3 regions of the Kitasatospora sp. NPDC051705 genome follow, and region 2 is predicted to be linked to each of the others. Evidence: riboswitches for the same ligand, from Rfam matches in the RefSeq annotation. Region 2 holds a riboswitch; each other region holds the start of a gene.
The links. A riboswitch is a leader RNA that binds a small molecule or an ion and turns the genes downstream of it on or off. The one in region 2 is predicted to bind cobalamin.
Positions count from the first base shown of each region.

Region 1: another riboswitch for cobalamin. It lies ahead of ACIA8Q_RS25880 (cobalamin biosynthesis protein); the one in region 2 lies ahead of ACIA8Q_RS15205 (HoxN/HupN/NixA family nickel/cobalt transporter).
Region 3: another riboswitch for cobalamin. It lies ahead of ACIA8Q_RS14020 (iron ABC transporter permease); the one in region 2 lies ahead of ACIA8Q_RS15205 (HoxN/HupN/NixA family nickel/cobalt transporter).

Region 1 covers NZ_JBITCO010000024.1:35,247-45,558, forward strand. The annotation lists gene cobO (cob(I)yrinic acid a,c-diamide adenosyltransferase) at 1-358, opposite strand, end outside; gene ACIA8Q_RS25870 (putative cobaltochelatase) at 365-2,479, opposite strand; gene ACIA8Q_RS25875 (cobyric acid synthase) at 2,476-3,990, opposite strand; gene ACIA8Q_RS25880 (cobalamin biosynthesis protein) at 3,987-4,967, opposite strand; cobalamin riboswitch at 5,123-5,255, opposite strand; gene ACIA8Q_RS25885 (transcriptional regulator) at 5,552-6,262, shown strand; gene ACIA8Q_RS25890 (alpha/beta hydrolase family protein) at 6,482-7,594, shown strand; gene ACIA8Q_RS25895 (hypothetical protein) at 8,381-9,703, shown strand; gene ACIA8Q_RS25900 (CDP-alcohol phosphatidyltransferase family protein) at 9,814-10,312, opposite strand, start outside.
Region 2 covers NZ_JBITCO010000009.1:251,378-261,689, forward strand. The annotation lists gene nusB (transcription antitermination factor NusB) at 1-18, opposite strand, end outside; gene efp (elongation factor P) at 23-586, opposite strand; gene ACIA8Q_RS15200 (aminopeptidase P family protein) at 663-1,769, opposite strand; gene ACIA8Q_RS15205 (HoxN/HupN/NixA family nickel/cobalt transporter) at 1,883-2,998, opposite strand; cobalamin riboswitch at 3,030-3,223, opposite strand; gene ACIA8Q_RS15210 (metalloregulator ArsR/SmtB family transcription factor) at 3,306-3,689, shown strand; gene ACIA8Q_RS15215 (hypothetical protein) at 3,741-5,432, shown strand; gene ACIA8Q_RS15220 (hypothetical protein) at 5,461-7,464, opposite strand; gene ACIA8Q_RS15225 (DNA-formamidopyrimidine glycosylase family protein) at 7,535-8,344, opposite strand; gene ACIA8Q_RS15230 (AAA family ATPase) at 8,484-9,431, opposite strand; gene aroQ (type II 3-dehydroquinate dehydratase) at 9,512-9,940, opposite strand; gene aroB (3-dehydroquinate synthase) at 9,949-10,312, opposite strand, start outside.
Region 3 covers NZ_JBITCO010000008.1:253,795-264,106, reverse strand. The annotation lists gene ACIA8Q_RS14045 (amino acid ABC transporter permease) at 1-81, shown strand, start outside; gene ACIA8Q_RS14040 (amino acid ABC transporter ATP-binding protein) at 126-878, shown strand; gene ACIA8Q_RS14035 (CGNR zinc finger domain-containing protein) at 992-1,582, shown strand; gene sodX (nickel-type superoxide dismutase maturation protease) at 1,579-1,959, opposite strand; gene sodN (superoxide dismutase, Ni) at 2,221-2,616, shown strand; cobalamin riboswitch at 2,715-2,854, shown strand; gene ACIA8Q_RS14020 (iron ABC transporter permease) at 3,031-4,095, shown strand; gene ACIA8Q_RS14015 (ABC transporter ATP-binding protein) at 4,095-4,871, shown strand; gene ACIA8Q_RS14010 (ABC transporter substrate-binding protein) at 4,880-5,872, shown strand; gene ACIA8Q_RS14005 (nuclear transport factor 2 family protein) at 5,975-6,358, shown strand; gene ACIA8Q_RS14000 (GNAT family N-acetyltransferase) at 6,369-6,845, shown strand; gene ACIA8Q_RS13995 (anti-sigma regulatory factor) at 7,095-7,505, shown strand; gene ACIA8Q_RS13990 (RNA polymerase sigma factor SigF) at 7,663-8,655, shown strand; gene ACIA8Q_RS13985 (hypothetical protein) at 8,723-9,151, opposite strand; gene ACIA8Q_RS13980 (diacylglycerol kinase family protein) at 9,202-10,173, shown strand.

The DNA of each region.
Region 1 (10,312 bases), on a different contig from region 2:
CGCGCTTGACCTGCTCCCAGCCCTCCTTGGCCGCCTCCTCGCTGGTCATCTCCTGCTCGGCGGAGCGCTGGATCCAGGACCAGCCGGAGCCCATCTTGTGCCAGTCGACGGTGCCGCCCTCGCCGGAGGCGCCGAGGACGCGCAGTGCGTTCTCCTCGCCGACCTTCCACTTGGCGGACTTCACGAACTGGAACACCCCGACCGACCAGCCCTGGTTCCAGGCCCGCAGCGCCATGCCGAAGGCGGCCGTGGACTTGCCCTTCCCGGGGCCGGTGTGCACGGCGGTGATCGGCTGGGTACGGCGCTGACGGGTCGTCAGGCCGTCGTCGGGGACGCTTTCGGGGACACCCTTGGGCATGTCGGCTCAGGCCGCCTTTCGCATCGAGGTGGTGACGGGTCGGTTGGCGCGGACGAGCGAGGCGACGCCCTCGGCGCGCAGCTCGTCCAGGCTGACGGCGCTGCCGCCGAGCAGCCCGGCCAGGGTGCGGGCGAGGCCGAGGCGGACGGGGCCGGACTCGCAGTCCAGCACGACGCTGGCGGTGCGCTGGGCGGCGAGGAGCCCGGCGGCACGCCGGGAGTCGGCGAGCGCGTCGCGTCCGCCGGTGGCGCGGCCGTCGGTCACCAGGACCAGCAGCGGCCGGCGGTCGGGGTCGCGGAGCCGTTCCACCCGCAGCACCTCGTGCGCGCGCAGCAGCCCGGCGGCCAGCGGGGTCCGGCCGCCGGTGGGCAGCGACTCCAGCCGGGCCGCGCCGACCTCCACGGACGAGGTGGGCGGCAGGGCCAGCTCGGCGCCGGTGCCGCGGAAGGTGATCATGCCGATCTTGTCGCGGCGCTGGTAGGCGTCCATCAGCAGGGACAGCACGGCGCCCTTGACGGCGGTCATCCGCTGCCGGGCCGCCATCGAGCCGGAGGCGTCCACGACGAACAGCACCAGGTTGGACTCGCGGCCGCGGCGCACCTGCTCCCGGAAGTCGTCCTTGTGCAGCACCAGGGCGCGGCCGTCGCGCCCGCGGGCGACCTGGTGCGGCGCGGCGGCCTGCAGGGTGGCGGTGAGGTGCAGCCGGCTGAGGGTGCCCTGCGGCCGGCGGGCGCGCACGGTGTGGCCGGCGCTGGTCTCGGCGGGGGAGCGGCGGCCCTGGGCGCCGCGGCCGGTGCCCTGGACGGTGAACAGCCGGGTCCGGTACGGGTCGCCGGCCGCGACCGGCGCCGACTCCCGGGCGGGGGCGGGGTGCTGGGCCGGGACGGGCTGCGGCTCGGGTGCTCCGGCCTCCGCCGGGGCGTCCGCGGGGGCGGGCTCCGGGGCGGAGGTCTCCGGGGCCGCGTCGCCGGTCGGCTCGGGTGCGCCGCCGCCGTCGGGGCCGCCGTCGCCCGGGCCGCCGTCACCGCCGCCGTCCGGGCCGTCCCCGTCCGGGTCGCCGCCGTCGGGGCCGTCGCCCTCCGGCTCGGGCTCGGGCTCGGTCTCCGGCTGGGCGTGCTCCTCCAGCGTCCGTTCCAGCTGCTCCTCGTCCAGCCCCGGGGCGTCGAAGGGGTTGCGGCGGCGCCGGTGCGGCAGGGCCAGCCGGGCGGCCTTGCGGACGTCCTCCTCCAGCACCTCCGTGCGTCCGTCCCAGGCGGCGAGCGCGACGGCGGTGCGGGCCATCACGATGTCGGCGCGCAGCCCGTCCACCTCGAACGCGGCGCACACCGCGGTGATCTGCCGCAGTGCGGTGTCGGTCAGCTCGACCTCCGGGAGCAGCTCCCGGGCGGCGGTGATGCGCCCGGCGAGCGCCCGCTCGTCCTCGGCGAACCGCGCGGCGAAGCCGGCCGGGTCCGCGTCGTAGGCGAGCCGGCGGCGGACCACCTCGGCCCGCTCGGCGGGCTCCCGGGTGGCGGCGATCTCGACGGTGAGGCCGAAGCGGTCGAGCAGCTGCGGCCGCAGCTCGCCCTCCTCCGGGTTCATCGTGCCGACCAGCAGGAAGCGGGCCGCGTGCCGCACCGACACGCCCTCGCGCTCGACGTAGGAGCGGCCCATCGCGGCGGCGTCCAGCAGCAGGTCCACCACGTGGTCCTGCAGCAGGTTGACCTCGTCGATGTAGAGCACGCCGCGGTGCGCCTTGGCGAGCAGCCCCGGCTCGTACGCCTTGACGCCCTCGGCCAGCGCCCGCTCGAGGTCGAGCGAGCCGACGATCCGGTCCTCGGCCACGCCGACCGGCAACTCGACCAGCTGGGACGGGCGTTCGTGGCTGCCGGCGGCCGGGTGCGGGCCGTCCGGGCACTGCGGGTCCGGCCCGGCCGGGTCGCAGGCGAAGCGGCAGCCGTCGACGGCGGCGATGGACGGCAGCAGGCCGGCCAGGGCGCGCACCATCGTCGACTTCGCGGTGCCCTTCTCGCCGCGCACGAGCACGCCGCCCACGGCCGGGGAGACCGCGTTGAGCAGCAGCCCGAGCCGCAGGTCGGCCATGCCGACGATCGCGGTGAACGGATAGCGGACGTCACTCATGCATACTCCCCAGGTGCCCCGGGCGCCAGGAACGGCAGCGATCCGGCCGCCGGCACCCCGCCCTCGATCAGCTTCCAGAGCGCGTCGGTGTCCGCGTGCTCCTCGATCAGGTCGCCCAGCCGGTCCAGCCGGGCCTCGCGCGCCTCGGCGAAGGACGTGTCCGGCGCGGGCACGAACGCGCGGCCCGCCGATCCGGCGACCTCGCGCAGGAGTTCGCGGCGGAACCCGTCGTTCTCCAGCGCGCCGTGCCAGGTGGTGCCCCAGACCTGGCCGACCCGGCAGCCGTCCAGGAAGGGCTCGCCGCCCTCCACCTCGACCACCCCGTGGTGGATCTCGTAGCCCTCGACCCGGTGCCCGTACGCCTCGCCGACCGGCCGGCCGAGCACCTTCTCGGCGCCGAACCGCACGCGCGTCGGCAGCAGTCCGAGACCGGCGACCTCGCCGGCCCCGGACTCCACCTCGTCGACGATCGAGCCCGCCAGCATCTGGTAGCCGCCGCAGACCCCGAGCACCGGCAGCCCGGCCGCCGCGCGGGCCTTCAGCGCCGGTTCCAGGCCGCGCTCGCGCAGCCAGGCCAGGTCGGCGACGGTGGCCCGGGTGCCGGGCAGCACCACCAGGTCGGCGTCGGCCAGCTCCTCCGGCCGGGTCGCCCAGCGCACCAGCACGCCCGGCTCCTGCGCGAGCGCGTCCACGTCGGTGAAGTTGGAGAGCCGGGGGAAGCGCACCACGGCCACCCGCAGCACGTCCGCGCCGAGCGGGCCGCGGCCGTCCACCCGGTCCACCACGGTCGACAGGTCCAGCGAGTCCTCGGCGTCCAGCCACAGGCCCGGCAGCATCGGCAGGGTGCCCAGCACCGGGCGGCCGGTCAGCCCGTGGAGCATCTCCAGCCCGGGGGCGAGCAGCCGGGCGTCGCCGCGGAACTTGTTGACGAACCAGCCGGCCACGTGCCGCTGGTCCTCCGCGGACAGCAACGCCAGCGTCCCGTACATGGCCGCGAAGACGCCGCCGCGGTCGATGTCGCCGACCACCACCACGGGCAGTCCGGCCGCGGTGGCCAGGCCCATGTTGGCGATGTCCCGGTCGCGCAGGTTGATCTCGGCGGGCGAGCCGGCGCCCTCGCAGACCACCACGTCGTAGCGGCGGCGCAGGTCCGCCAGGCACTCCAGGGCCCGCTCCAGCAGGACGGGCTTGCGCTCGCGGTAGTCCAGCGCACCGACCTCGGCGACCGGCCGGCCGAGCAGCACGACCTGGCTGCGGCCGTCGGCGCCGGGCTTGAGCAGCACCGGGTTCATGGCCGCCTCCGGCTCCACCCGGGCGGCCTGCGCCTGCATCGCCTGGGCCCGGCCGATCTCGGCGCCGTCGGCGGTGACGAAGGAGTTCAGCGACATGTTCTGCGCCTTGAACGGCGCCACCGCGACCCCGCGGCGGGCCAGCCAGCGGCAGATGCCCGCCGTCACCACGCTCTTGCCCGCGTCCGAGGTCGTCCCTGCGACCAGCAGCGCGTTGCTCATGCCCGTCCCTTTCCGCTTCTGCTTCCGCGGCCGGCCAGCAGTCGCAGTGCGACGTGCCCCGCCACGGTCGTACCCAGGGCCAGCGCGCCCACCCTCCGGGAGAGCACGCAGGCCCGCTCGATGTCGTCCACCGTGACCGGCCGCAGTTCGGCGCCCAGGACGGGTCGGTGCTCGACCCGCTCGCCGTACTGCAGGGTGCCGCCCAGCCGGACGCCGACCGCGCCCGCGAAGGCGGACTCGGCCTGGCCGGCGTTCGGGCTCGGGTGCGCCGAGCCGTCCCGGCGCCAGACCCGCCAGGCGGTGCGCGGCTGCGGCGCGGCGGCGACGGTCAGCAGGGCGGTCAGCCGGGCGCCCGGCCAGCCCGCCACGTCGTCCAGCCGGGCCGAGGCCCAGCCGAACCGGGCGTGGCGCGGCGAGCGGTGGCCGACCATGGCGTCCAGGGTGTTCACCGCGCGGAACGCCAGCAGCCCCGGCGTGCCCGCCAGCGCGCCCCAGACGAGCGCGTTGACGACGGCGTCGGCGGTGTTCTCGGCCACCGACTCGACCACCGCGCGGGCGATCTGCTGCTCGTCCAGCGCGCTCGGGTCGCGGCCGCACAGGTGCGGCAGCCGGGCCCGGGCCGCCGTCAGGTCGCCCGCGGCCAGCGAGCGGCCGATGGTGCGGGCCTCCCGGGTCAGCGAGGTGCCGCCGAGCACCGTCCAGGTCGCGGCGGCGGCCAGGGCCGCGCGGCCGAGCGGGCGCCGGCCCGCGGTGCGGTCCAGGGCCACCGCGGCGGCGGCCACGGTGCCCGCGCACAGGGCCGTGTAGCCGGCGCCGGTCGCCCGGTCGTCCCGCCAGAGCCGGCGCTCGAGCCTGGCCGCGGCGGAGCCGAAGACGGCCACCGGGTGGCCGCGGCGGGGGTCGGCGTAGCGGGCGTCGGCGGCGTAGCCCGCGAGGGCGCCCAGCGCGAACGCCGCCGCGCGGGTCAGCGGGCGCACGTCGGGTGCGGCGGGTTCGCGGGGGCGGCGGCCGGGTGCGGCGGGACCGGGGGGTGCGGCGGAAGGCAGCGTCGGGTCCGGCGGGGCGGGGCAGCCTGCATCGCGTGCGTGTCCTCACTCAGGGTCCGCGCCCTGGCTCGACGTAGCGGGGGCGAGAGTCTCCTGGCTTCCGGGTCGGACGCACCCCCGGGCCTTCCAGCGGCTTCTGACGGCGCGCCGTGGCAACCTGCCGAGCGTGCTCCCCGGTGACAGTGGCGGGACCGCGCCGGACTCGCACCGGCTTCCTCTGCATGCCTCCGTTTGGCCCCCGGATCCCATCACGCGGCCGAACCGGGAGTCAACCGAGGTCACGGAGGGGTTGGTCACACGGGACCGGGGGCCGCGGGGCGGCCGCGGGCTCCCGGCCGGGCGGCGGCGACGGGCGGCGGGGCCCGCGTCGGCACCTCCGTCGGTACCTCCGATCCGCCCGCCCGCAGGGGCATGACACCCTGTGCGATCGTCCAGCGGTCCGTAGGGACCTCCAGGGCCGCTTCGTGTGTTCGGCGGCTGGGGCCCGCCGCCACCCGCACCTACCGTTCGTTCCCATGCGACGCAGACAGCCCCCCGCCCTGCCCCCGGTGCCGTTCTCGCCGGGCGCCGCCCGAGCCCACCGGGCCGGCCTCGGCCTGACCCCCGACCAGGTCGTCGGCGGGATGGCCGCGCACGGCGTCCGCCTGCTGCCCACCCACGTCCTCGCCTGGGAGAGCGGCGAGCTGCGGCCGACCGAGGAGGAGTTCATCGCGCTGGCCCGCGCGCTCTGGTGCCCCGCCGTCCAGTTGATGGGCACCCGCCCCACCCGGCTGCGGGACTTCCGGGTCGCCCGCGAACTCCACCAGGACGCCGCCGCCCGCCGGATCGGGGTCGCCCTGCGCCGCTACCAGGACGCCGAGCTGACCGGCCGGTGGGACGGCGACGAGGCCCAGACCCACGCGCTCGCCCAGGTGCTCGGCCTGCGGCTGCGCGAGCTCGTCGACGTCACCGGCCGCCGCGAGGAGCTCGACCGGTGCCTGCGCCAGTGCGTGGACGGCCGGTGGCAGGCCCACGTCCGGGCCGTCGCCCGGATCGTGCCGGTCCACGAGGACGACCTGGCGGCCGTGCTGACGGCCCTCCAGCAGGAGAACCAGGTCTCCTCCCACTGGGGCAGCGGCAGCTGGGGCTCCCCGGCCGCCGCGGTGCCGGACCCGGTCCGCGAGCAGCCGTTGGCGGAGCGCTTCTGGGAGTTGCTCGGGCGGCGCCGGACCGACATCCCGGTCTGACGCCGCGGCCCGCCCCCGCCCGCCCCCGCCTGCCCGCGCCGAACCGCCGCCCGTACCCCTCCAGCCCGCCCGCCTCCCGCCCGCCGCCCGCACCCCCGCCGGCCGCCCCGTCGTGCCCCGGACGGCCCAGCCCGGTGGCCGCCCGGCCGCCCTCCCGGTGAACTGGTGCTCGAACACCGTCCGGTCCAAGACCGTCCGACCGTCAGAGCGGGGAGCGATATGCGTTGGGGAACCGCGGCCGTCGTGGCCGCCGCCGCCGTCGGTGCCGGGGCCGCCGTCCTGGTCATCGGCCGCCGGGCCTCCGAACGGACGGTCCGCCCGGCCGCCGCCGTCGAGGGCTCCGGCCCCGTCCTGGTGCAGAGCCTGGCGGCCGGCCGGATCACCTTCACCCGGCGCCCCGCGAGCCTGCGCCCGGGCCGCTGGGCGGTCGAGTGGGACGACCACGGCCACGCCGTCGTCGAGGACGTCCTGCACAGCGACGAGCAGGGCGTGACCCGCAAGCTCCTGCGCGCCGACCGCGGCACCCTCACACCCGGCACCGAGGTCCGCTTCACCCCGCGCGTCCACCTCGGCGACCCGACCGCGGCGCTCGGCCTCCCGTACCGCGAGACCGCCGCGGACGGCGAGCTCGGCGCGCTGCCGGTCTGGTTCCTCGACGGCAAGCGCGGCACCTGGGTGATCCTGGTGCACGGCCCCGGCGGCGACCGGCAGCAGACCCTCCCGGTGCTCCCCGTCCTGGACCGGCTCTCGCTGCCCGCCCTGGCGGTCACCTACCGGGGTGACGAGGGCGCCCCGGCCTCGCCGGACGGGCTCAGCCACTTCGGCGAGACGGAGTGGCGCGACGTCGAGTCGGCGATGCGCCTGGCGCTGGACAACGGGGCCGGCCGGGTCATCCTGTACGGCTGGTCGGTGGGCGCCACCATGGTCCTGCAGGCGGCGGCCCGCTCCTCCTGGGCGCACGCGATCAGCGGGATCGTGCTCGACTCGCCCGTCCTGGACCTGCCCGCCACCGCCCGCCGCCGCGCCGCGCGGGCCGGGTACACCGGCCCCGCCGCCGAGCTCGGCGCGCTGGCCGCGGAGGGCCGCACGGGGGTCGACCTCGCCGACTTCACCCGGATCGCCGAGGGTGCCGACCTACGGGTGCCCACCCTCCTGATGCACAGCCCGGACGACCAGCTCGCCCCCTTCCGCAGCGCGGAGCGCCTCGCCGGGCTCCGCCAGGACGTGGTCAGCCTGCAAACCTTCCCGGGGGCCGACCACGCCGCGCTCTGGAACTCGGCCCCCACCCACTACACCGAACTCCTGCGCCGCTGGCTCACCCCCCTGCTCTGATCCGTCCGGGCGGCGACCGCCCCCCGCGGCCGCCCGCGGGAGGCGCGGCCGGTGCGGAAACGCCGGCGCGCAAAGGCGGCTGCGGAAAGGCGGGGTGGAGAGGCGGGGTGGACGCGGCCGGCGGCACCCCGGGGCCGGTGTCGTTCGAACGGCCGACTTCCGACGGCACCCGCTCCCCGCCGGCCCTCGTCGGCCGTGTGCGGAAAGTCGGCCGGGCCGACTTTCCACGCCATTCCCGGTGGTCGCGCCGGGCCGTTCCGGCGGCTCCGGAATTCCTCGCGGCGGCCGGTTCCGGACGGGTGCGGAATGCCGTTTCAGCCGGATTTCCGCACCGTCACCCGCATGATCGGCAAACGCCGTCAATCGTCCCCGAAGATCCTCGCCGCGGCCCGTGCCGGGGTGGCCGACGGGCACGGAAAGTGACCGGACGGACGGGGAGCGCGACCGGCGCCGAGGCCCTCCCGCCGGGCTGGCATGGCCCCGCCACACGTTTCCGGCCAGGCGGTTTGCCTCTGTTGCCCGATCTTGTGGAGGTGCTGTGGACGACAGCCCGTCCGTACGGCCAACCGGATGTGACAGAAGGCCGGTACAAGGGGAAGACTGCTCGACGTGACGTCTCGGAATCCGCGCGACCGTGATGCCCCGCTCCCGCCGACGATCGGTACCGGTGCGACGGTGACCCGTCTCCCCGGTACGGCCCACCGGCCCGCCGGTGGCAGGCCGGGCGGGGCCGGGGTACCCCGCCGACGAGGTCCGGCTCCTGCGCCCGGTCGCGGCCGGGTCCCGGTGCCCGAGGGCTTCCCGGCGCCGGCCGAGCTGGCGCCGCTGGCCCGCCGGATGCTGGTGGACGCCGTCCGGATCGCCCGCTGGGCGGGCGATCTGGAGGAGGTCGACAAGCGCGGCGAGCTGCTGCCGGACGACGCCCGCGCGGCCGGCCGGGCGCTGGCCATGACGGTCGGCGCCGCCACCAAGGCGTGGGGTCAGGCCCTGCTGGTCGGCCTGGTCGAGGCCCGCGACGGCGGTGCCGGGCCGGGCTGGCGCCTGCACGCCTGGGAGCACGACGACGAGGCGGTGGTGCGCGGCTGGTCCGCGCTGTTCGACGCCTGGACGCTGCTCGCCCCGGTGCCGCCGGCCGCCCTGCGCGGCGTGTTCGCGGTGCTGGCCGGCCAGGCCGTGGACCAGGCCCCGCAACTGCTCTCCTTCCTGCACCTGGTGGCCGCCCCGGTGGCGGACAGCGAGCTGCTGGAGCTGCTGCGCCGCGGCCTGGACGAGCGCCGGGTGGGCGGGACGGACGGTTCCGGCCTGTCGCCGGTGCCGCACGCGGCCTCCGCCGTGTCGGCCGTCCGCGGCACCTGCCGGGAGCCGCAGATCGACACCCCGCCGTCGCCCGCCGACGTCGCCGCCGTCCTGGACTGGATGCTGGACGGCCTGACGGCCGTCGGCGCGGTGGAGCGCCGGGACGACGCGGCCGAGCTGTCGCCGCTGGGCCACTGGGCGGTGCGGGCGAAGCTGGAGGAGATCTGCACCGTCGCGCAGACCGCGGCCGGGCACATCGAGCAGAGCGCCTTCGAGCTGCTGAACGCCTGCGCGGACTACTCGCCGGGCCCGGCCCGGGCGGAGTTCCGCGCCTGGGTGGCGGCCCGTCCGGCGGACCGCGCGGTGGCGGAGCTGCTGGACGCCGCGCAGGGGGACGACGCGCTGGTGCGCGGGCTGGCCTTCGAGGCGCTGCGGGTGGCCGGCGGCCCGGCCGAGCAGGCGGTGCGGGCGGCGGTCGACGAGCCGGTGCTGCGCCCCTACGCGCTGCTGTGGCTGGCCGAGCGGGCCGACGAGGGGGTGTCCCCGGCGGACGTGCTGGGGGCCGAGGACGCGGCCTGGCTGTGGGTGGACACCGCGGCGGCGGTGCTGGACCACGGCGAGACGGAGCTGCTGGTGGGCCACGTCGAGGGCGCCTCGGCGGGTGATCCGGTGCGGCTGTTCGCCCGGGCCCGGCAGTCGGGGCACCCGCGGGCGGCCTCGGTGCTGACGGCGGTCTCGGGCGTGCACCCGGATCCGGGCGTGGCGCGGGCGGCCCGTCGTTCGGCCTTCAGCGTCCACACCGGCGGCGCGTAGCCCGGCGTCCGCACCGGGCCACGCGTGGCGCGGCGCCCGGACGGAGCACAACGGGAAGGGCCCCGGATCCTGGTGGATCCGGGGCCCTTCCCGTTGTGCTCGGGGCGGGCTCAGCCGAGCCGGGACTCCGCCCGCCGGGCGCGGACGTCGCCGACCTTCTGCCCGACCTTGCGCCGGATGACCAGCAGCGGGGCCATCGCGGCGAGCGTGATCTGGGCGAACGCGCCGACGTGCATCAGCGCGTCGCCACCGGGCAGGCCGGTGGCCCAGGCCGCCAGGCAGCCGATCGAGACGACGATCCAGCAGAGCGTCGCGGTGGCCAGCAGCCCCTGCGGCTTCGGGTACTCGATCCGGCTGACCATCAGGTACGCCGCGCCGAAGATGGCGAGCAGACCGGGCAGGAACGGCGGGTCGAGCAGCACGATGGCGATGACCGTCATCGCGCCCATCGGGCAGGGCATGCCCTGGAACACCCCGGGCCGCATCTTCACGGCCGAGAAGCGGGCCAGCCGCAGGACGACCGCGAGCAGCACGGTCAGCGCGATCAGTGCCGAGAGCTTGCTGTTGGAGCCCTGGGAGACCATGCCCCAGACCGCGACGAAGTAGGCC
Region 2 (10,312 bases):
GCTGCGTGCGGCCGACACGGACTTACTTCACCCGGCCGAGGTAGCTGCCGTCGCGGGTGTCGACCTTGACCTTCTCACCGGTGGTGATGAAGAGCGGCACCTGGATCTCGGCGCCGGTCTCCAGGGTCGCCGGCTTGGTGCCACCGGTGGAGCGGTCGCCCTGGACGCCCGGCTCGGTCTCGGCGATGGTCAGCTCGACGGCGGCCGGGAGCTCGATGTAGAGCACCGCGCCCTCGTTCTGCGCGACCAGGGCCTCGAAGCCCTCCAGCAGGTACTTGGCGGCGTCGCCGACGACGGCGGGCTCGATGGTCAGCTGGTCGTAGGTGTCCATGTCCATGAACACGAAGTTCTCGCCGTCCTTGTACGAGAACTGCATGCCGCGCTTGTCGACGTTGGCGGTCTCGACCTTGGTGCCCGCGTTGAAGGTCTTGTCGACGACCTTGCCCGTCAGGACCTCCTTGAGCTTGGTACGCACGAAGGCCGGGCCCTTGCCGGGCTTGACGTGCTGGAACTCGACGACGGACCAGAGCTTGCCGCCCTCCAGCTTGAGGACCATGCCGTTCTTGAGATCGTTCGTGGAAGCCACGGGCGCACTTACTCCTGGATATAGCTGTCAAGGAACCAAGGGGTGCGTCCTGCCGCCGACGGCCCGGGGGCCGCGGTCACAGGGCGAGGAGCTCCTTGGTGGTGATGGTGAGCAGCTCGGGCCCGCCCTCCTCGAGGGGGCGCACCACGAGCGTGTCCTCGATCCGGACACCGCCCCTGCCCGGGAGGTGGACCCCAGGACCGACGGTGACCGGTACGCGGCTGTCCAGTTTACCCATGTCCGAAGGGCCGAGGCGCGGCGCCTCCCGGATCTCCAGCCCGATGCCGTGCCCCACCGGGTGCGGGGACGCCTCGGTGTGGCCGGCCGCCTCCAGGATCTGCCGCGCGGCCCGGTCGGGCACGTACTGCTCCACGCCTGGTCCGAGCGCCTCCCGGGCGGCCCGCTGGGCGCGGAACACCAGCCGGTGCAGCTCGACCTGCCAGGGCGCGGGGGCGGCGCCGATCACGAAGGTCCGGGCGGTCGAGATGCCGTAGCCGCGGTACTGGGCGCCCATCACCACGGTCAGGAAGTCACCCTCCTCCACCCGGCGGTCGGTCGGCTGGTGGGCGGGCTGCCCGGAGTGGCTGCCGGTGCCGACGGACACCGGGAAGGCCGCCCGGTCCGCACCGTGGTCGATCATCCGGCGTTCCAGCTCCATCGCCAGGTGCCGCTCCGTCCGCCCGACCAGGATCGACTCCAGGAGCTCGCCGAGCGCCTGGTCGGCGATCTCGGCGGCGATCCGCAGGTCGGCGATCTCGTGCTCGTCCTTGACCACCCGCAGCCGCTCCACCAGCCGGTCCAGGTCGGCCAGCCGGGCACCGCCGGACAGGCCGGCCACCGACCGGTGCCGGCTGACGGTCAGGTCGTGCTCCTCCACCGCCAGCGCCGCCAGCCTGAGCCGCGCCGCGGCCTCGGCCGCCGCCAGGGCGGTGTCCGCCCCGGCCGGCACCGGCACCTGGGTGACGTCCGGGGCGATCAGGTGCTCCCCGGTGTCGTCCGGCGGCAGGTCGTCCGGCAGCGCCAGCAGTGCGCGGTCCCTGGTGAGCAGCAGCGTCGCCCCGCAGGGCGCGCAGCCGGTCAGATACCGCACGTTCGCCGCCCGGGTGATCAGCGCCGCATCGGCCCCGGCCGCACTGCAGTGCTCCCTCACCCGCTCCCGCCGACCCGCGTACGCATCAGACATGCGTCGAGCCTACGAAGCCGCACCCCGTTCCGCCCGCCGAGCACTCCCGAGGGGGCACGTCGCCGCTGCCCGCACGCCCCGGCTCGCACCCCGGGCCGACCGGTTCGGGGCTGTCACTGCCCGGTCGGCTGCCAGCGCTTCTCGACCCCGGCCAGCTTCCAGTAGCCGATCGCCGCGGCCCAGACCACCACGAAGAGCCCGGCGATCGCGTACCCGACGTTGTCCAGCGAGATGTCCGCGATCCAGCCGCTCACCGGGTCGGTCAGGTCGAGCTTCTCGTGCAGCACGCCGACCAGTTCGATCGTGCCGATGACGAAGGCCACCGCGATCGACAGCCCCGTGATCGTCAGGTTGTAGTACACCTTGCGCACCGGGTTGGAGAAGGCCCACTGGTACGCGAAGTTCATGAACGTCCCGTCCAGCGTGTCGAACAGGCTCATCCCGGCCGCGAAGAGCAGCGGCAGGCAGACGATCGCGTACCAGGGCAGCCCGGCCGCCGCGCCCGAGCCCGCCATCACCATCAGGGTGACCTCGGTCGCGGTGTCGAAGCCCAGGCCCAGCACCATGCCCACCGGGAACATCTGCCCCGGCCGGGTGATCGACCGCGTCGCCCGGTTCAGCACCCTCGCCAGGAAGCCGCGCGAGTTCAGGTGCTCCTCCAGCTGCGCCTCGTCGTACTTCCCGGCCCGCATCGCCCGGAACACCTTGAGGATGCCCACCAGCGCCGCCAGGTTGAGCGCGCCGATCAGGTACAGGAACGCGCCGGAGGCCGTCGTGCCGACCATCCCCAGCCACTGGTGGGTCGTCGACTCGTCGTCCATCAGGGTGTTGGCCAGCTGGGCGCCGCCCGCCACCAGGGCGGCCATGATGACCACCATCGAGGAGTGCCCGAGGGCGAACCAGAAGCCCACCGACACCGGGCGCTTGCCGTCCGCCATCAGCTTGCGGGTGGTGTTGTCGATCACCGCGATGTGGTCGGCGTCGAAGGCGTGCCGCATGCCGAGGGTGTACGCGGTGATGCCCAGGCCCACCCCGAAGACCTGGGTGCCGACCGCGTAGTTGTGGGGCGCGACCAGGAAGAACAGCGTCCCGAACGCGACCACGTGCATGGCCAGGATCACGCCCATCAGTCCGGCCGTGCGGACGGTGTCCTCGCGCTTCCAGCGGAACGTCGGCAGTGCGGACGGCGCCGCCGGCGCCCCGGGGGCGGCGGTTTCGGGCAGGGTCATACGCGGATCACGCTCCAGCACCTCGTGGAAAGACTTCGTGAGATGCCGTGGCCGGTCTCCTGGCTTACGGGGCACCCGTACCCGCCTTCCCAGACGCGCGAAGCGCCCAGTGGCGTCGTGGATACGGACGACTCCCCCCGATCACAGTGGCGAGGGCCGCTCCGGACTGGGACCCCTGAGGGTCCGTCACCGGTCTTCCCGAGCACCACGGCGGGCAACACCGTAGGGGGCCCGGCTCCACCCATGCAAGGCTGCGCACCTGCGCAGGTGTCCAGGATCACAGGCCCCGGCCTGCGAGAATGTCCGCATGCATCTCGTACCGGCCGACCGCGCGGACCACCGCACCATCGACGGACACCGGGTCTGCGAGGCCATCGCCGCCATCGGCGACACCGCGCACGTCCGCACCTGGGCCGAGCGGTTCTCCCTGCTCGCCGACCCGGGCCGGCTCGCCCTCCTGCTCGCCCTGCACCGCGCCGGCCCGCTCGCCGTGACCGACCTCGCCGTCGCCACCGGTATGCGCGACCCCGCCGTCTCCCAGGCCCTCCGACTGCTCCGCACCGCCGGCGTGGTCACCGGCGACCGCGACGGACGCGTCGTGCGCTACCGGCTCGTCGACGACGCCCTGCGCCCCCTCCTCGACCCCTGCGCCGCCGCCGACCACCACGAACCCACCGCTGCCACCGGCTGACCCGCCCCGGACGGACCCGCCGGAGCGGGGCCGGATGAGTACGATCTTCGTGTGCTGAACCGCCTGCGGCGCCGGCCCCGGCCCTGGCCCGACGAAGACCGCTGGGAGACCTGGCCCGTCCGGGCCCGCGTCCTCGCGGTCGCCCGCACGCTCACCTCGGCCACCCGGGTGCTCGACGTGCTCACCCTGCTCGTCCGCCCGCAGCTCGGCGTCCGGTGCTACCTCACCGTCAACCCGGGCTCGGCGTTCACGGCGGGCCTCGGCCCCTACCTGGCCGACCAGCAACCCGCCGTCACGGTCATCCCGTGGGAGGAGGCCGTCCGGTACGAGTTCGACCTCGCGGTGTCCTGCGCGGTCCACGCCTCCATGCACCGGCTGCGCGCCCCGCTCGTCGTCCTCCCCCACGGCGCCGGCTACAACCGCCTGGTCGCCGAGTCCACCGGGGACGGGGTCAGTGCCGCCGGCCTGTCCCGTCAGGAGCTCACCCACCGGGGGCGGGTCTTCCCCGCGGTCATCGGGCTGTCCCACGAGGAGCAGTTCGAGCGGCTGGCGGCCACCTGCCCCGAGGCGCTGCCGCACGCACGGGAGGTCGGCGACCTCACCTTCTCCAGGATGCTGGCCAGCCGCGGCCGGCGGGACGCCTACCGCGCCGCCCTCGGGGCCGTCGACGGCCGGCGCCTCGTCGTCGTCACCTCCACCTGGAGCAGGCACTCCCTGGCGGCGCACTGCCTCGACCTGCCGCGCCGGCTGGTCACCGCGCTCCCCGCCGACGAGTACGCCGTGGCCGTGGTCCTGCACCCCAACGTCTGGGACCGGCACGACCCCGAACTGCTGCTGGCCACGGCCCGGGGCTCCGGCCTCAGGCTGATCCCCCCGCACCAGGGCTGGCAGACCGCCCTGGTCGCCGCCGACCTGCTGATCGGCGACCACGGATCGGTCTCCTTCTACGGCGCGGCACTGGACCGCCCCACCCTGCTGGTGGCCACCGGCGCCGCCGAACTCGACCCGGGGTCCCCCACCTACGCCTTCGGCCAGGCGGCGCCCGCGCTCGACCCGGACGGCGACCTGCACGCCCAGCTCGAAGCGGCCGTCGCGACGTACGACCCGGAGCTGCTGCGCCCCGTCACCGACCGCTCCCTCGGCCAGCGCGACCGGGCCGTCCCGGCCCTGGCCCCCGTCCTGTTCGGCTTCCTGGCGGACAAGGTCGACGACCTCACCACCCCCACCGCCCTGCCGCCCTACCCGGCCCCGGTACCGCTCCCGGCGGAGCGGCCGACCGCCTACGACGTCGAGGGCGAGTGCGCGGACGGCGAGGTCTCGGTACGCCGGTACCCGATCGACCCGCAGGGCCACCCCCGGGGCTTCTTCGCCCTGGACGCCGCCGAGACCACGGTGGAACTGCGCTCCGTGGCCGAGGTCCTGGCCAGGACGGAGGTCGACGCCGAGGAGCCGGCCGGGCGCTGGATCGTCGAGGCCGCCGACGGGATCCCCGGCCTCGCCGTGACGGTGGCCGCCCTCGCCCGGGACCGCTGCGCGCTCCGGCTGCGCACCGGCGAGCTCCTGGAGGCACGCGCCGAGGCCCCGTGGGCCGGCGCCGAGCCCCGGCTCGACCCGCTGCTGCTCGGCGCGGCCGTCGCGCTCTGGCTCGCCGAGGGCGGCGCCCCCGGCACCCTGCCCGACCACGGCCTCACCATCCGCACCGGCCGCCACCGCACCCGGGTGGCCTTCACCCCGCCGCCCTGAGGCCTTTTCCCCCGGCACGGTGACGGTTTCAGCCCTTCAGCTCCTCCAGCCGGCCCCGCGCCCGCTCGGCGAGTGCCGCGTCGCCCAGCTCCTCCGCGAGCGCGGCGAGCAGGGTGAAGGCCTCGGCCTCCTTGGCCCGCTGGCCGAGTTCGCGAGCCCGCCGCGCGCAGTCCTCGGCGGCCCGGGCGGCGAGGTCAAGCCGCCCCAGCGCGCGCTGGGCCCGGGCCCGGACCAGCGGCAGCCGCATCAGCATCGGGTCGCCGGTCTCCTCCGCCCGCGCCGTCGCCTCGTCCAGGACGTCCAGCGCCTCCGCCGCGCGCCCGGCCGCGACCAGCGCCTGGGCGACGTTGTAGCTCTGCACCACCACGCCGTGCGGATCGGTGCGGTTGTCCTCCAAGGCCAGCCGGAACAGCTCCACCGCCTGCTCCGGGCGCCCGTCGGCCAGGCAGAGCAGCCCGTGCGTCTCGTGCAGCACACCGCTCAGCTGCGGCTCCCCGACCAGCGGCAGCTGCTCCGAGGCCAGCGCCAGCTGCTCGGCCGCGCGGGGGAAGTCCCCGAGCTCGTAGTGGGCGCGGGCCAGCTGGTTGCGCATCCGGATCACCGCGTCCGGGCGGTTGTCCCACTGCGCCGACTCGACGCCGAGCCGGTGCGTCTCGATCCAGTCCCCGTAGTTCTTGCCGCTGTGGTAGAGCGCCCAGAGCGATTCGCACAGCCGCCACACCTCACCGTGCCAGCCCTGTTCGGCCGCCGCCCGCACCGCCTCCCGGAGGTCGGCCCGTTCGGCCCGGAGCCACTCCAGCGCCTCCGCCTTGGAGGCGAACTCGCGCCCCGGGGCGTCGGGGGGCTCCTGGAGCCGGAACCGCTCCCCGAGCACCAGCGCGTCGGCCGCGGCGGCCCGGGCCCGGTAGTAGGCGACCGCGCGGGCCAGCAGGCCGGTGCGGTCGGGGAGTTCACCGGCCGTGCGGCGGGCGTGCAGGCGCACCAGGTCGTGTGCGCGGAACCGCTGCCCCGGCCCCGGGTCCACCACCTCGTCCAGCAGGTGGGCCGCGCGCAGTTCGCTCAGCCCGTCCCGGACGCGCTCGACGCCGGCCGCCTCCGCCAGCTCGGCGGAGACGAACGGCCCGGGGGCGGTACCGACCAGCCGGTACAGCGCCCGGGCCGGCCCGGAGAGCCGCCCGTACACCTGGTCGAGCATCCGGTCGACCCCGCCCTCCTCGTTGCTCAGCGACGCCAACCTCCGCTCCGAGTCCGCGAGTTCGGCCACCACCTGGTCGACGTCGAGCTCGTCGTGGTCGACCAGCTGGAAGCCCACGGCGTTCAGTGCCAGCGGCAGTCCGCCGCAGAGTCCGACCAGCTCGTCCAGCTCCCGGTCGGTGCCCCGGTCGGGCCCGAGCCAGCGGCGCACCAGCTCCGCACCGGCCGGGGTGCTCAGCGGGTCCAGCCGCCGCACCTCGGCGCCGTCGAGGACCAGACCGGGCAGGCGTCGCCGCCCCGCGACCACGACGAGCCCGTCGGACGGCAGCAGCGTGCGGACCTCCCCCGCCTGCTCGACGTTGTCCAGGAACACCAGGACGCGCTTGCCGGTCGTCACCGTCCGGTACGCCGCGGCCCGCTCGGCCAGGGTGGCCGGCACCGCGGCCCCGAAGGCGCGCAGGAACCCGGCCAGCACCTCACCGAGGTCGACCCCGCCGAGGTGGCGGTAGGCCGCGAGGTCCGCGTAGAGGTCGCCGTCCGGGAGGTGCGCGCGGTGCGCCGCGACGAACTGGGAGATCAGTTCCGTCTTCCCCACGCCGCCGAGGCCGGTGAACGCCACCACCGCCGGACCGTTCTCGTCGAGCCGGCCGAGCGCCCGGACCAGGGCGGCGAGTTCACCCTCCCGGTTGACGAAGGTGGGCCGCGGTCTGCGGACCTGACGGGGCGTACCGGGCGGCGGCGGGCCCTGGTGCAGGTGCACCGCCCCGATGCTCTGGGCCTGCACCACGTGGCCCCCCACCGTCCCCGAGACGGTGTTGGCCACCTCCCGCCGCTCCATCCGCCTGCTCCCTCCGGCCGGTCGGCCCCAGCCTACGGGCTGGGCTCCCGGCCGGGGCGTGATCGGCCGGTCAGGTCGTCTGGCAGGTGGGGCACCAGAAGAGGTTGCGGGAGGCGTGCTGCTCGGTGCGGACGTCGGTGCCGCAGACCAGGCAGGGCATCGCGGCACGGCGGTACACGTAGACCTCGCCGCCGTGGTCGTCGACGCGCGGCGGGCGGCCCATCGCCTCGGGGGTGTGCTCGGGGCGGACGGTGTCGATCCGGCCGGCGCCGACGCCCTCGCGCATCAGGGCGACCAGGTCGGCCCAGACGGCGTCCCATTCGGCGCGGGTGAGGTCGCGGCCGGCCCGGTGGGGGTTGATGCCGTGGCGGAACAGCACCTCGGCCCGGTAGACGTTGCCGACCCCGGCCAGCACCTTCTGGTCCATCAACAGGGCGGCGACGGTCGTCCGGCTGGCCGACACCCGGCGCCAGGCGGCCTCCGGGTCGGCGTCGGCGCGCAGCGGGTCGGGGCCGAGGCGGGCGGCGACGCCGGCCTTCTCGGCGCCGGTGACCAGGGCGCAGGTGTTGGGGCCGCGCAGGTCGGCGTAGCCCTCGTCGTTGGCCAGCCGGAGCCTCACCAGGCCGACGGGTTCGGGGGCGGGGCCGGTGGCGAAGGTGAAGCCGCCGTAGAGGCCGAGGTGGACGTGCACCCAGGCGCCCTCCTCGAAGCCGAGGAAGAGGTGCTTGCCCGTCGCCTCGGCCGCGGTGAGCAGCTGCCCGTCGATGCTCTTGGCCTCGTCGGCGAACCGGCCCTGCGGGCTGGAGACCTCGACCGGTCGGCCGCCGAAGGCGCGCAGGTTCTCGGCGGCGAGGCGGTGGATGATGTGGCCTTCGGGCACGGGCGTCAGCTCCCCCGGGTGGTTCGACAGGCTGGTGGGCCCCGGTGGGCCGGGACTCCGGCGGGCCGGCGGCCCGGTACTCCGACGGGACCGGTCCATCATCGCAGCCGCCACCGACGGCCGGGCCCGGCCGGGGAGGTCAGCGGACCGGCATGCCCATCAGCCGGGCGAGGATCACCCGGTCCAGTTCGGCGGCGGTGCCGGCCACGTCCAGGTAGGAGTTGTCGATGATCGGCAGCCCGGAGTTGTACCAGCCGGCCATCCGGCCGTGGATCCGGGCCACTTCCTCGTCGCCGAGCCGCCGGTTGCCGTTGCGCCGGGCGTTGCGGCGCAGCACGGAGTCGAGGCTGGGCAGCAGCACGACGGGGATCATGCCCGGTCCGATGTGGCGCTTCCAGCCGCCGAGTCCGATGGCCGGGCGGTCCGGGAAGACGGCGTCGTCGATGATGCAGGAGATGCCGTTGGCGAGGTAGTTGCGGCAGGCGAAGCCGCAGGTGCGGCGGGCGAGCCGGTACTGCGCCTCGGAGGCGTTGTTCCAGCCGGACTGCGGGTTGGCGAAGCCGGACTGCACCCATTCGCGGACGTCGTCCAGGCTGATGTGCGCGGTCGGGGTGGGCCGCCGCTCGGCCCAGTACCGGGCGACGGTGGTCTTTCCGGCGCCGGCCGGGCCGATCAGCAGGACGGCGATCGGCCCGGTGGGCGCGTGCCGCTGCGGCGGGTGGGCGGGCAGCTGGACGGGCATGCCGGAGGGCAGCACGAAGTGGCCGGTCGCCCCGGCGGGGACGGGCGCGCTCGGTGCGCTCGCCACGGGGGGCGCGCCGGGTACGGACACCGGCGGGGCCGGCGCGGGCGTCGGCACGGGTGCCGGGGGCATCGGCGGCGGTCCGGCCGCACCTGCGGGGCTCGTCGGACCGATCGGACCCACGGGGTTCGTCGGGCTCATCGGGCCCGTCCCCGCCGGCTGCGCTCCCGGTGGGAGCGACGGCCCGGCCCCGGGCCCGGCGGGCCCCGGCGGCACCGGCGGAGCGACGGGTCGCGGCGGGACCTGCCCACTCCCGGCGTACTGCGTCACGGTCACCTCCGACACCTCTCAGCGGGGACGATACACGTCGGCCCGGCGGCGGGCACAGTCCGCCGCCGGGCCGCTGACCGGCCGTCAACGGGGTGTCAGCGCGTGGTGAGCCGTTCGGCCAGCGCCCGCAGGGCCAGCTCGTAGGAGCCGAGCCCGAATCCGGCGATGGTGCCGGAGGCGACGGCGGCGATCACCGAGGTGTGCCGGAAGGTCTCCCGGGCGTACGGGTTGGAGATGTGCACCTCGATCAGCGGCGCGGTGCGCTGGGCGGCGGCGTCCCGCATCGCGTACGAGTAGTGCGTGAACGCGCCCGGGTTGATCACCACCGGCACCTTGCCGTCGGCCGCCTCGTGCAGCCACTCGACCATCTGCTGCTCGGAGTTGGTCTCGTGCACCTCGACCTCGAAGCCGAGCTCCCCGCCGAGCGCCGTGCAGCGCTCGACCAGCCCGGCGTAGGAGGTGGCCCCGTAGACGTCGGGCTCGCGGCTGCCGAGCCGGCCGAGGTTGGGGCCGTTGAGCACCATGACCCGGGTCACGCCGAGACCTCCGCGTAGGCGGCGACCAGCAGGGACGGGTCGGGGCCCTCCAGGACGGAGGTCTTGCCGAGGCCGTCCAGGACGATGAAGCGGATCAGGTCGCCGCGCGACTTCTTGTCGATCTTCATGGCGTCCAGCAGCTTCGGCCAGGCCGCGGCCTGGTAGGTCAGCGGCAGGCCGACGGAGGCCAGCACGGTGCGGTGCCGGTCGGCGGTCTCGTCGTCCAGCCGGCCGGCCAGGCGGCCGAGTTCGGCGGCGAAGACCATGCCGATGGAGATCGCGGCGCCGTGCCGCCACTTGTAGCGCTCGTTGCGCTCGATGGCGTGGCCGAGGGTGTGGCCGTAGTTGAGGATCTCGCGG
Region 3 (10,312 bases), on a different contig from region 2:
CGCGGCCTCTTCCGCGGCAAGCCCGCGCCGAAGACCGAGCACGACGTCGTCCCGGGGCTCGAGGGAGGTGGTCACGCATGACCGATCTGACCAAGCAGCCGCAGGACGCCGCACCGGGCGAGCCGATGGTCAAGGCCGAGGGCGTGCGCAAGTCGTACGGCCTGGTCGAGGTGCTCAAGGGCATCGACCTGGAGGTCAAGCCCCGCGAGGTGTTCTGCCTCATCGGCCCGTCGGGCTCCGGCAAGTCGACCTTCCTCCGGTGCATCAACCACCTGGAGAAGATCAACGGCGGACTGCTGTCCGTCGACGGCGAGCTGGTCGGCTACCGGCGCAAGGGCGACAAGCTCTACGAGCTCAAGGACCGCGAGGTCGCGCTCAAGCGGCGCGACATCGGCATGGTGTTCCAGCGCTTCAACCTGTTCCCGCACATGACCGCCATAGAGAACGTCATCGAGGCGCCGGTCCAGGTGAAGGGCGAGTCCAAGGCCGACGCCCGCGAGCGCGGGATGGCCCTGCTGGAGCGGGTCGGCCTGTCCGACAAGGCGAAGAACTACCCGTCGCAGCTCTCCGGCGGCCAGCAGCAGCGCGTGGCGATCGCCCGCGCACTGGCCATGAAGCCGAAGCTGATGCTCTTCGACGAGCCCACCTCCGCGCTCGACCCGGAGCTGGTCGGCGAGGTGCTGGACGTCATGCGCGGGCTGGCCGAGGAGGGGATGACGATGATCGTCGTCACCCACGAGATGGGCTTCGCCCGCGAGGTCGGCGACGCGCTGGTGTTCATGGACGGCGGCGTCGTCGTCGAGTCCGGGACCCCCCGCGACGTGCTCACCGACCCGCAGCACGAACGCACCAGGGCCTTCCTCTCCAAGGTCCTGTAGATCCCTACCGTCGGCGCCCGGCAGGCTGCTCCTGCCGGGCGCCGACGTTTTCCCCACTCGGGTAATAGGCTGGAAGCAGTCAGCCCGTTACCGACACTTCTGGAAGGACCGCCGTGGAGCTCGCCTCGTACGCCGACCTCGCCGTCCGGCTGGTGAACACCGAGGAGCCCGAGCGCGGAACCGACTCGCTGACCTCCGTCGAGGCCGTGCGCGAGCTGTTCTCCGACTCCTCGCGGGCCGCCGCGCTGGCCGACGAGTCCGACCTGCCCCGGCTGCGGGCGGTGCGGACCAGACTGCGCGGGGTCTTCGAGGCCGCCGCCGAGAACGACGAGGTCCGGGGCGTCGACCTGCTGAACAGCCTGCTGATGGAGTACCCCGTCAGCCCGCTGGTCTCCGGGCACGACTACCTGGACGACGCCGGCCGGCCCCGCTGGCACCTGCACCTCGCCGACAACTCGCCGACCGCCACCGCGCACTTCAGCGCCGTCGCCTGCATGGGCCTGGCCGTGCACCTGACCGAGCTGGGCGCCGACCGGCTCGGCATCTGCCAGGCCGCCCCCTGCCGCAACGCCTACCTGGACACCTCGACCAACCGCTCCCGCCGCTACTGCTCGGACCGCTGCGCGACCCGCGCCAACGTCGCCGCCTACCGGGCCCGCAAGCGCCAGGAGGCGGAGGCCGCGGCGCCGGGCAACACCCCCTAGCGCGGCTGCGGCGGGTGGACGTCCTCCACCCAGAGGCCCAGCCGGCGGGCCAGGCCCGGGACGGCGGCCAGCCGGCCGCCGAGCAGCAGCCGCTCCAGCCGGCGGCCGGGCGCCAGCCAGGCCGGGCGCGGGCGCAACCGCAGCAGCACCCGGCCGAGCACCAGCTCGTCCGGCACCGGGCCGTAGCTGCGGCTGTCGCTGTCCACCGGCCGGTTGTCGGACAGCAGCCACCAGCCCGCCGGGCGGCGCTCGGCGGCCCGCTTGACCACCAGCAGGTCCTGCTGGAAGGGGTGCCGGAAGAGCACCACCGCGCCCGGGCGGATCGGCGCGCCGTAGCGCACCAGCAGCTGGTCGCCCTCGCGCAGGGTCGGGACCATCGAGGGCCCGGCCACGTCGACCAGCCCGAACGGCAGCGCGCCGCCGCCCCGGGCGCCGCCCCCGGCTTCCGCGCTCCGCGCCACGACTCCTCCTCCCGACCGAACGGTCCCAGTCTGCCGCACGGATCGTCACCCCGTTCGATGTCCGGATTACCCCGGTTCCGGGTCCGCCTTTTGCCCTAGGCCCACCGCCCGATCGCGAAACCCGCAGGGCGGAAGGGTAATCTCGGGCGCGGGAAGACGATCTAAGGAAGGACTCCCATGTTCTCTCGTCTGTTTGCACCGCGCGCCACCGCCCACGCCCACTGCGACCTGCCCTGCGGCGTGTACGACCCGGCGCAGGCCCGGATCGAGGCCGAGTCGGTCAAGGCCACCCAGGAGAAGTACCAGGCCAACGAGGACCCGCACTTCCGCGCCCGCGCCGTCATCATCAAGGAGCAGCGCGCCGAGGCCGTCAAGCACCACATCTCGGTGCTGTGGAGCGACTACTTCAAGGCCCCGCACTTCGAGAAGTACCCGCAGCTGCACGCGCTGATCAACGACACCCTGAAGGCCGCCTCGGCCGCCAAGGCGTCCACCGACCCGGCCACCGGCCAGGCCCTGCTGGACCTGATCGCCGAGGTCGACAAGATCTTCTGGGAGACCAAGCAGGCCTGAGCCTGACGCGTCGCCACCCGACCGCCCCCGTCCGCACCGCCGGACGGGGGCGGTCGTGCGTCCACGGCCGACCCGGCCGGGACCCACCCCGGTAAGGGTTGCCTAGCCTGAGTGGCTGTTATGCTGCCAGGGCGTCCGAGGGGGAAGTCCGGTGTGAGTCCGGCGCTGACCCGCAACGGTGAGCGCGGCCCGCACGGCCGCGCCAGCCCGATCGCCCCCGGCCGCTGACCTCCCGACAACTCGCCGTGGACTGCGAGGGGACGGCGCCGCACGGGCCCGCGCCCGCCCGGCGCCCGCCCCCGCGCGCCCGCGGCCCGAGGCAAGGCGCACAACCCCGGTGAACGAGCGCAGCGAACGGACCGTCAACAGGTGCGCGCGGGCCCACGCCCGTGTGCGGCCCGGCGGGGCCGGCACGTGAGCGGCGCCGCGGCCGCGCCGCCCGCCCGGCGGATACCCGCCCCGCCCCTCGCCCTCGGCCTGGCCGTCGCCCTGCTGCTCTCGCTGGTCTGCGGGGTCGCGCTGGGCGCCGCCGGCCTCGGCCCTGCCCGGGTGCTGCGGCTGCTCGCCGCCGGGCTGACGGGCGGTCGACTGGAGGCCGACGAGGCCGCCGCGTACGCCATCGTCTGGGAGATCCGGCTGCCGCGCACCGTGCTGGCCGCGGTGGTCGGCGCCGGGCTCGCCGCCACCGGGGTCGCCGTGCAGGCTCTGGTGCGCAACGCGCTGGCCGATCCGTTCGTGCTCGGGATCTCCTCCGGCGCGGCCGTCGGCGCCAACGCCGTCCTGCTGCTGGGCGCCTTCGCCTCGCTCGGGGTGTGGGCGATCTCGGCCTCCGCCTTCGGCACCGCGCTGCTCGCCATGGTGCTGGTCTACCTGGCCGCCCGGACCGCCCACGGACTCACCCCGCTGCGCCTGGTGCTCACCGGCACCGCGCTCTCCTACGGCTTCTCCGCCGCCACCGCGCTGATGGTCTTCGCCGCCGCCCGCGGCGAGGCCGCCCGGGACGCCATGATGTGGCTGCTCGGCAACCTCGGCGGCGCCACCTGGGGATCCGTCCCGATCGTCGCCGCCACCGTGCTCGCCGGCCTGGTCCACCTGCACTGCTCCGCGGGCCGGCTGGACGCGCTCGCCATGGGTGACGAGACGGCCGCCTCGCTCGGCGTGGACCCGGACCGGCTGCGCCGCGAGCTGTTCGTGGTGACCGCCGCCGTCACCGGCACGGTGGTCGCGGTCAGCGGGGCGATCGGCTTCGTCGGGCTGATGGTCCCGCACCTGGCCCGGATGCTGGTCGGGGCCGGCCACCGCCGGGTGCTGCTGGTCGCGCCGGTGGCGGGTGCGCTACTGCTGGTCTGGGTGGACATCGTCTCGCGGACCCTGCTGGCGCCCGCCGAACTGCCCGTCGGGGTCGGCACCGCGGTGCTCGGCGTGCCCTGCTTCCTGTTCCTGATGCGCCGCCGCGGCCACGCCCTCGGGGGGCGCTGATGGACCTCTCCCTCGACCGGGTCTCGGTCGACCTGGCCGGTGCCCGGCTGGTCCACGACGTCGTGCTGAAGGCCGCCGCCGGGCAGGTGGTCGGTCTGGTGGGGCCGAACGGCAGCGGCAAGTCGACCCTGCTGCGCTGCGTCTACCGGGCGCTGCGGCCCGCCGCCGGGGCCGTCCTGCTGGACGGCGCCGAGCTGCACGCGCTCCCCGCCCGCGAGGCCGCCCGGCGGGTGGCCGCGCTGCCGCAGGAGCACTCCGCCGAGTTCGACTTCACCGTCGCCGAGGTGGTCGCGATGGGCCGGCTGCCGCACCGGAGCGGGCTGGGCGGGCCGGGCCCGGACGACCGCGCGCGCTGCGCGCGGGCGCTGCGCCGGGTCGGCGCCGAGCACCTGGCCGGACGGGGCTTCCCGAGCCTGTCCGGCGGCGAGAAGCAGCGGGTGCTGATCGCCCGCGCGCTGGTCCAGGACCCGCGGCTGCTGGTGCTCGACGAACCCACCAACCACCTGGACATCGCCCACCAGTTGGACGTGCTGGCGCTGGTCCGGGAGGCCGGGCCGACGGTGCTCACCGCCCTGCACGACCTCAACCTGGCGGCCGGCCACTGCGACCTGCTGTACGTGCTGCGGGCCGGCCGGATCGTCGCCTCCGGGCCGCCCGCCGAGGTGCTCCGGCCCGACCTGCTGGCCGAGGTGTTCGGCGTCCGGGCCACCCCCGTCCGGCACCCGGTGACCGGCGCCCTCCAGCTGCTCTTCGACCGTGTCCACCCCACCCGCTAGGAACCCGCTTGCGCACCAAGGCCGTTGCCTCCGCCGCCCTGCTCGCCCTCGGACTCACCGCCTGCGGCGCGGAGATCGCCCCCGGCGACGCCGCCGCCGGCTCCGCCCACTACCCGGTGACCGTGCAGAACTGCGGCACCGCGCTCACCTTCGACCGCAAGCCCGCCCGGGCGGTCACCAACGACGTCGGCATCACCGAGCTGATGCTCGCCCTCGGCCTCGCCGACCGGATGGCCGGCTACGTGATGCCCGACGACAAGGGCCGGGTCGACCAGGTCGCCTGGAAGGACGGCTACCAGCGGACCGCGTGGCTCTCCAGGAAGGAGATCACCAAGGAGATCGTGCTGGACGCCCGGGCCGACCTGGTCTTCGCGGGCTGGCACTACGGCTTCGACGAGGGGAGCGGCTTCACCCCGCAGGCGCTGAAGGACCTCGGCATCGGCTCGTACGTGCTCAGCGAGTCCTGCCGCAGCGGCCGGGGCCCCGAGCGCGGGGTGATGTCCCCGCTGGACGCGCTCTACACCGACCTGGCCAACCTGGGCGAGGTCTTCGACGTCCGGGACCGCGCCGACCGGCTGATCGCCGACTTCCGGGCGCAGGTGGCCGCCGTGCCTGAGCCCGCGCACCGGCCGTCCGTCTTCCTGTACGACAGCGGGAAGGACAAGCCGTACACCGCCGGGAGGTTCGCCGCGCCCCAGGAGATCATCGCCAGGGCCGGCGGGACCAACGTGACGGGCGACCTCGCCGACAGCTGGACCACCGTCGGATGGGAGAGCGTCGTCGAGCGCGATCCCGAGGTGATCGTGATCAACAACTACGGGGAGACCGGCGCCGAGGCCAAGCGCGCCTTCCTGAAGTCCTTCCCGCCGCTCGCCGGCGTCTCGGCGGTCCGGAACGACCGGATCTTCGTCCTGGACTACGTCGACCTGGTGGAGAGCCCGCGCAACCCGGCCGCGATCACCGCACTGGCCGCCTACCTGCGCACCGTCCCCGCCCGCTGACCGGCGGCCCGGATCCCGCTCCCCCGGCGGGCCCGCCGGCCCGGCCCGCCGGGCGTACGCTCGGAGGTGCGAGCCGACGGACCCGACCGGAGGAGCGAGATCATGACCACCACGGCGGCGCCGTCCGCCTTCGACACCCGTGCGCTGCGCGAGGGCATCGAGCGCAGCGACCCCGCGGCCCTGCTGGCCCTGTACGCGGACGACGCGGAACTGCGCGTGGTCGACCGCAAGACCCAGCCCAGCCACCCCCTGGTGATGCACGGGCGGGACGAGATCGCCGCCATGCTGAACGAGGTCTACAGCCGCGAGCCCACCCACACCCTCGAACAGGTGGTGGTCCAGGGCGAGCACGTCGCCTTCATGGAGTCCTGCCGCTACCCCGACGGCGTGCGGGTGCTGATGACCTCCATGGCCGACCTGCGGGACGGCAGGATCGTCGACCAGACCTCGATCCAGGCCTGGGACGAGACCGGGCCCGCCCAGTAGGCTCGTCGGCATGATCCGCACCGCCGTCGCCACCGACGTCCCCGTCATCCACGCCATGGTCCGCGAACTCGCCGAGTACGAGAAGGAACCGCACGCGGCGGTGGCCACCGAGGAGCAGCTGCACGACGCTCTGTTCGGTGCCAGTCCCGCGCTCTTCGGCCTGGTCGCCGAGGACGAGGCCACCGGCGAGCCGGTCGGCTTCGCCGTCTGGTTCCTCAACTTCTCGACCTGGCGCGGCACCCACGGGATCTACCTGGAGGACCTCTACGTCCGCCCGGAGGCCCGCGGCGGCGGCCACGGCAAGGCCCTGCTGCTGGAGCTGGCGCGGATCGCCGTCGAGCGCGGCTACGCGCGGATGGAGTGGTCGGTCCTCGACTGGAACGAGCCCTCGATCAACTTCTACAAGTCGCTCGGCGCCGTCCCGATGGACGACTGGAGCATCTTCCGGCTCACCGGCGAGGCGCTCACCGCCGCCGGGAGCCGCTGAACGGTCCGCCCGAACCCCTGCCACCCTGCGTCGCGATGGCTTACCATGAGTGACTCCCGAGCCCCGGACGGCGTGCGGAAAGCGGTAAGGTCTCAGGCGGATACGCGGCGTCCGGCCGCCCTGCGAGGGGTATGACCGGTACGTACCGCACCACCCCTCTGGACAGTTGGGGCGAAGCAGTTGAGCCAAGCAACAGACAGTGCCGCGGCCACCGGCCCGGAAGCACAGCGCGTCACCCAGGAGGTGAGGGTGTCCCAGATCGACGGCGAGCCCGGAGTGCAGGACTTCGTGGAGGTCCGGCTGCCCGCGGCAGGGGCCTACCTCTCGGTCCTGCGAACAGCGACGGCCGGCCTGGCGGCGCGGCTCGACTTCACCCTCGACGAGATCGAGGACCTTCGGATCGCGGTCGACGAGGCCTGCGCCATCCTGCTCCAGCAGGCGGTGCCCGGTTCCGTCCTGTCCTGCGAGTTCCGGCTGGTCGGCGACTCGCTGAAGGTGACGGTCGCCGCCCCGACCACGGACGGCAAGGCGCCCGAACGCGACACCTTCGCCTGGACGGTGCTCTCCGCACTGGCCGGCGAGGTGGACTCCTCGGTCGCCGAGGACAAGACCGTGTCGATCAGCCTGCACAAGAAGCGCGGCGGCCCCGCCGCCCACTAGACGGGCGTCGAGCAGCACCGCGCGAAGGGCCGTCCGTCCGCCCCCGATCCGGGGCCGGGCGGGCGGCGCCCGGTACCGCCCCCCAGCGGTACGACCAACGAGAAGATGCCGGGGCCAACGGGCCCCGGTGCTCCCGGAACGGAACGGGGGAATGGCCGTGAGTGATCTGGACCGTACCGGCCTCGCGACGGCGGGCCCTGCCGTACCGACCCAGGCGAGCGTTCCCGGCCTCGCCGCCAACGACGATGCGCACCCGAAGGACGCCCACCGGATGAGCCACCCGACCGAGCCGACGTCTGATCCGACGCCCGCCTCGCCGACCCCGCCCGAGCCGGCGGACGAGGCGGGGGACCTGCGGGGCGCGGTGCCCACCCAGGGCCCGCACCGCACGGGCGCGCCGGACCGGGAGGCGGCCCGCGCGCTGTTCGTCCGGCTGTCGGCGCTGCCCGAGGGCTCCCCGGAGCGCGTCGAGCTGCGCAACCAGCTGGTGCGGATGCACATCCCGCTGGTCGAGCACCTGGCCCGGCGGTTCCGCAACCGGGGCGAGCCGCTGGACGACCTCACCCAGGTCGCCACCATCGGCCTGATCAAGTCGGTGGACCGCTTCGACCACGAGCGCGGGGTCGAGTTCTCCACCTACGCGACGCCGACCATCGTCGGCGAGATCAAGCGGCACTTCCGCGACAAGGGCTGGGCGGTCCGGGTGCCGCGCCGGCTGCAGGAGCTGCGGCTGTCGCTCACCACGGCGACCAGCGAGCTCTCCCAGCGGCACGGCCGCTCCCCCACGGTGCACGAGCTCGCCGAGCACCTGGGCATCTCCGAGGAGGACGTCCTGGAGGGTCTGGAGTCCGCCAACGCGTACTCCACGCTGTCCCTGGACGTCCCGGACAGCGACGACGAGTCGCCGGCCGTGGCGGACACCCTGGGCGCCACCGACGAGGCCCTGGAGGGCGTCGAGTACCGCGAGTCGCTCAAGCCGCTGCTGGCCCAACTGCCGCCCCGGGAGCAGAAGATCCTGGTGCTGCGGTTCTTCCGGAACATGACGCAGTCGCAGATCGCCGCCGAGGTGGGGATCTCCCAGATGCACGTGTCCCGGCTGCTGGCCCGGACCCTGGCGCAGCTGCGGGAGAAGCTCCTCGTGGAGGAGTAGGACGGTCGGCCGCCGGAGACGGCGGCCGACCCCCCGACGGCCGTGACGGCCGTGACGGCCCTGACGCTCAGCCCTCGTGCGGCGCGTACAGGGCCGCCGTCGCCTTCGGGTTCAGCAGCGAGCCGATGCCGACCAGACCGAGCAGACCCACCAGCACGCCGACGGCGATCATCGCGCCACCGCTCTGCAGCATGTAGTAGCCGACCGGCAGGCAGATCGAGTTGGTCAGCACCGCGGGGCTGCGGCCCCAGCGGCGCTCCTTGAGCAGCGCCCGGGCGGCCAGTATCGGCAGCACCCCGAGCAGCACGATGACCAGGCCGCCGAACTCGTTCAGGGCCAGCTGCTTGGACTGCCCGGACAGCGCCGAGACCATGTCCCAGACGCCGACGACGGCCAGCGCGGCGCCCTCCAGGGCGGTGATGGCGGCGCCCACGGTCAGCGGCGCGGGGCGGGCCGGGCCCGCCGAGGGTACGGGTGCGGAGGATTCTGCGGTCACTCCAGCAGGGTAGCCGCCGGTCGGCCCGTACCGACCCGTAGGCTTTCCCCATGCGCGCTCTCCTGGTCGTGAACCACAAGGCCACCACCACCAGTGGCCGGACCAGGGACGTGCTGATCCACGCGCTGCGCAGCGACCTCAAGCTGGAGGTCGCGGAGACGCAGTACCGGGGCCACGCGCGCGACCTGGCCCGCGAGGCGACGGAGGACGGCACGGTCGACCTGGTGGTCGCGCTCGGCGGTGACGGCACCGTCAACGAGGTGGTGAACGGGCTGCTGGCGCACGGCCCGGGCGAGAAGGTCCCGCGACTGGCCGTGGTGCCGGGCGGTTCGACCAACGTGTTCGCCCGGGCACTGGGGCTGCCGAACGACCCGGTGGAGGCCACCGGCGCCCTGCTGAACGCGCTGGACCAGGGCAGCGAGCGGCCGATCGGCCTGGGCAAGGCGATGACCGAGGGGCTGCCGGACCGCTGGTTCACCTTCACCGCCGGCCTCGGCTTCGACGCGGGGGTGGTGGGCCGGGTGGAGGAGCAGCGGAGGGCGGGGCGCAAGTCCACCCACGCGCTCTACGTCGGGCAGGCGCTCCGGCACTACGTCACCCAGCGTGAGCAGCGCCGTTCCGGCCCGGTGACCCTGGAACTCCCGGGCCACCAGGGCGTGCCGGGCCTGGTGCTGGCCATAGTCAGCAACACCTCCCCGTGGACGTTCCTGGGCAACCGACCGGTGTACCCCTCACCGCTCGCCTCCTTCGACACGGATCTCGACGTCTTCGGCATCACCCGGATGACGGCGTTCGGTACGGCTCGAACGATCCGTCAGATCCTGCGGTCGTACGCGCCTTCGAGCGACGGCGCACCGCCGGTGGGCCCCACCGGCAAGCACGTCGTCTCCTATCACGACGTCAGACACTTCACCTTGGTTTCAGAGGAACCCGCCCCGTTCCAGGTCGACGGCGACCATCTTGGAGACAGGAGGCGCGTCAGTTTCACAGGCGTTCGGCGGGCACTGCGTGTGATTGTGTGACCGGAAGGGGGGTTCACCCTTCTTCTCGAACGCACAAGCCCCCTTCACTCCATAGAAGTACTGGCTGTGAGCTAGGCGACACCGAAGAATCAAAAATTCCTCCCTGAAGGGGGTTGTATCCGGGCCCGAGGTTTGCGAA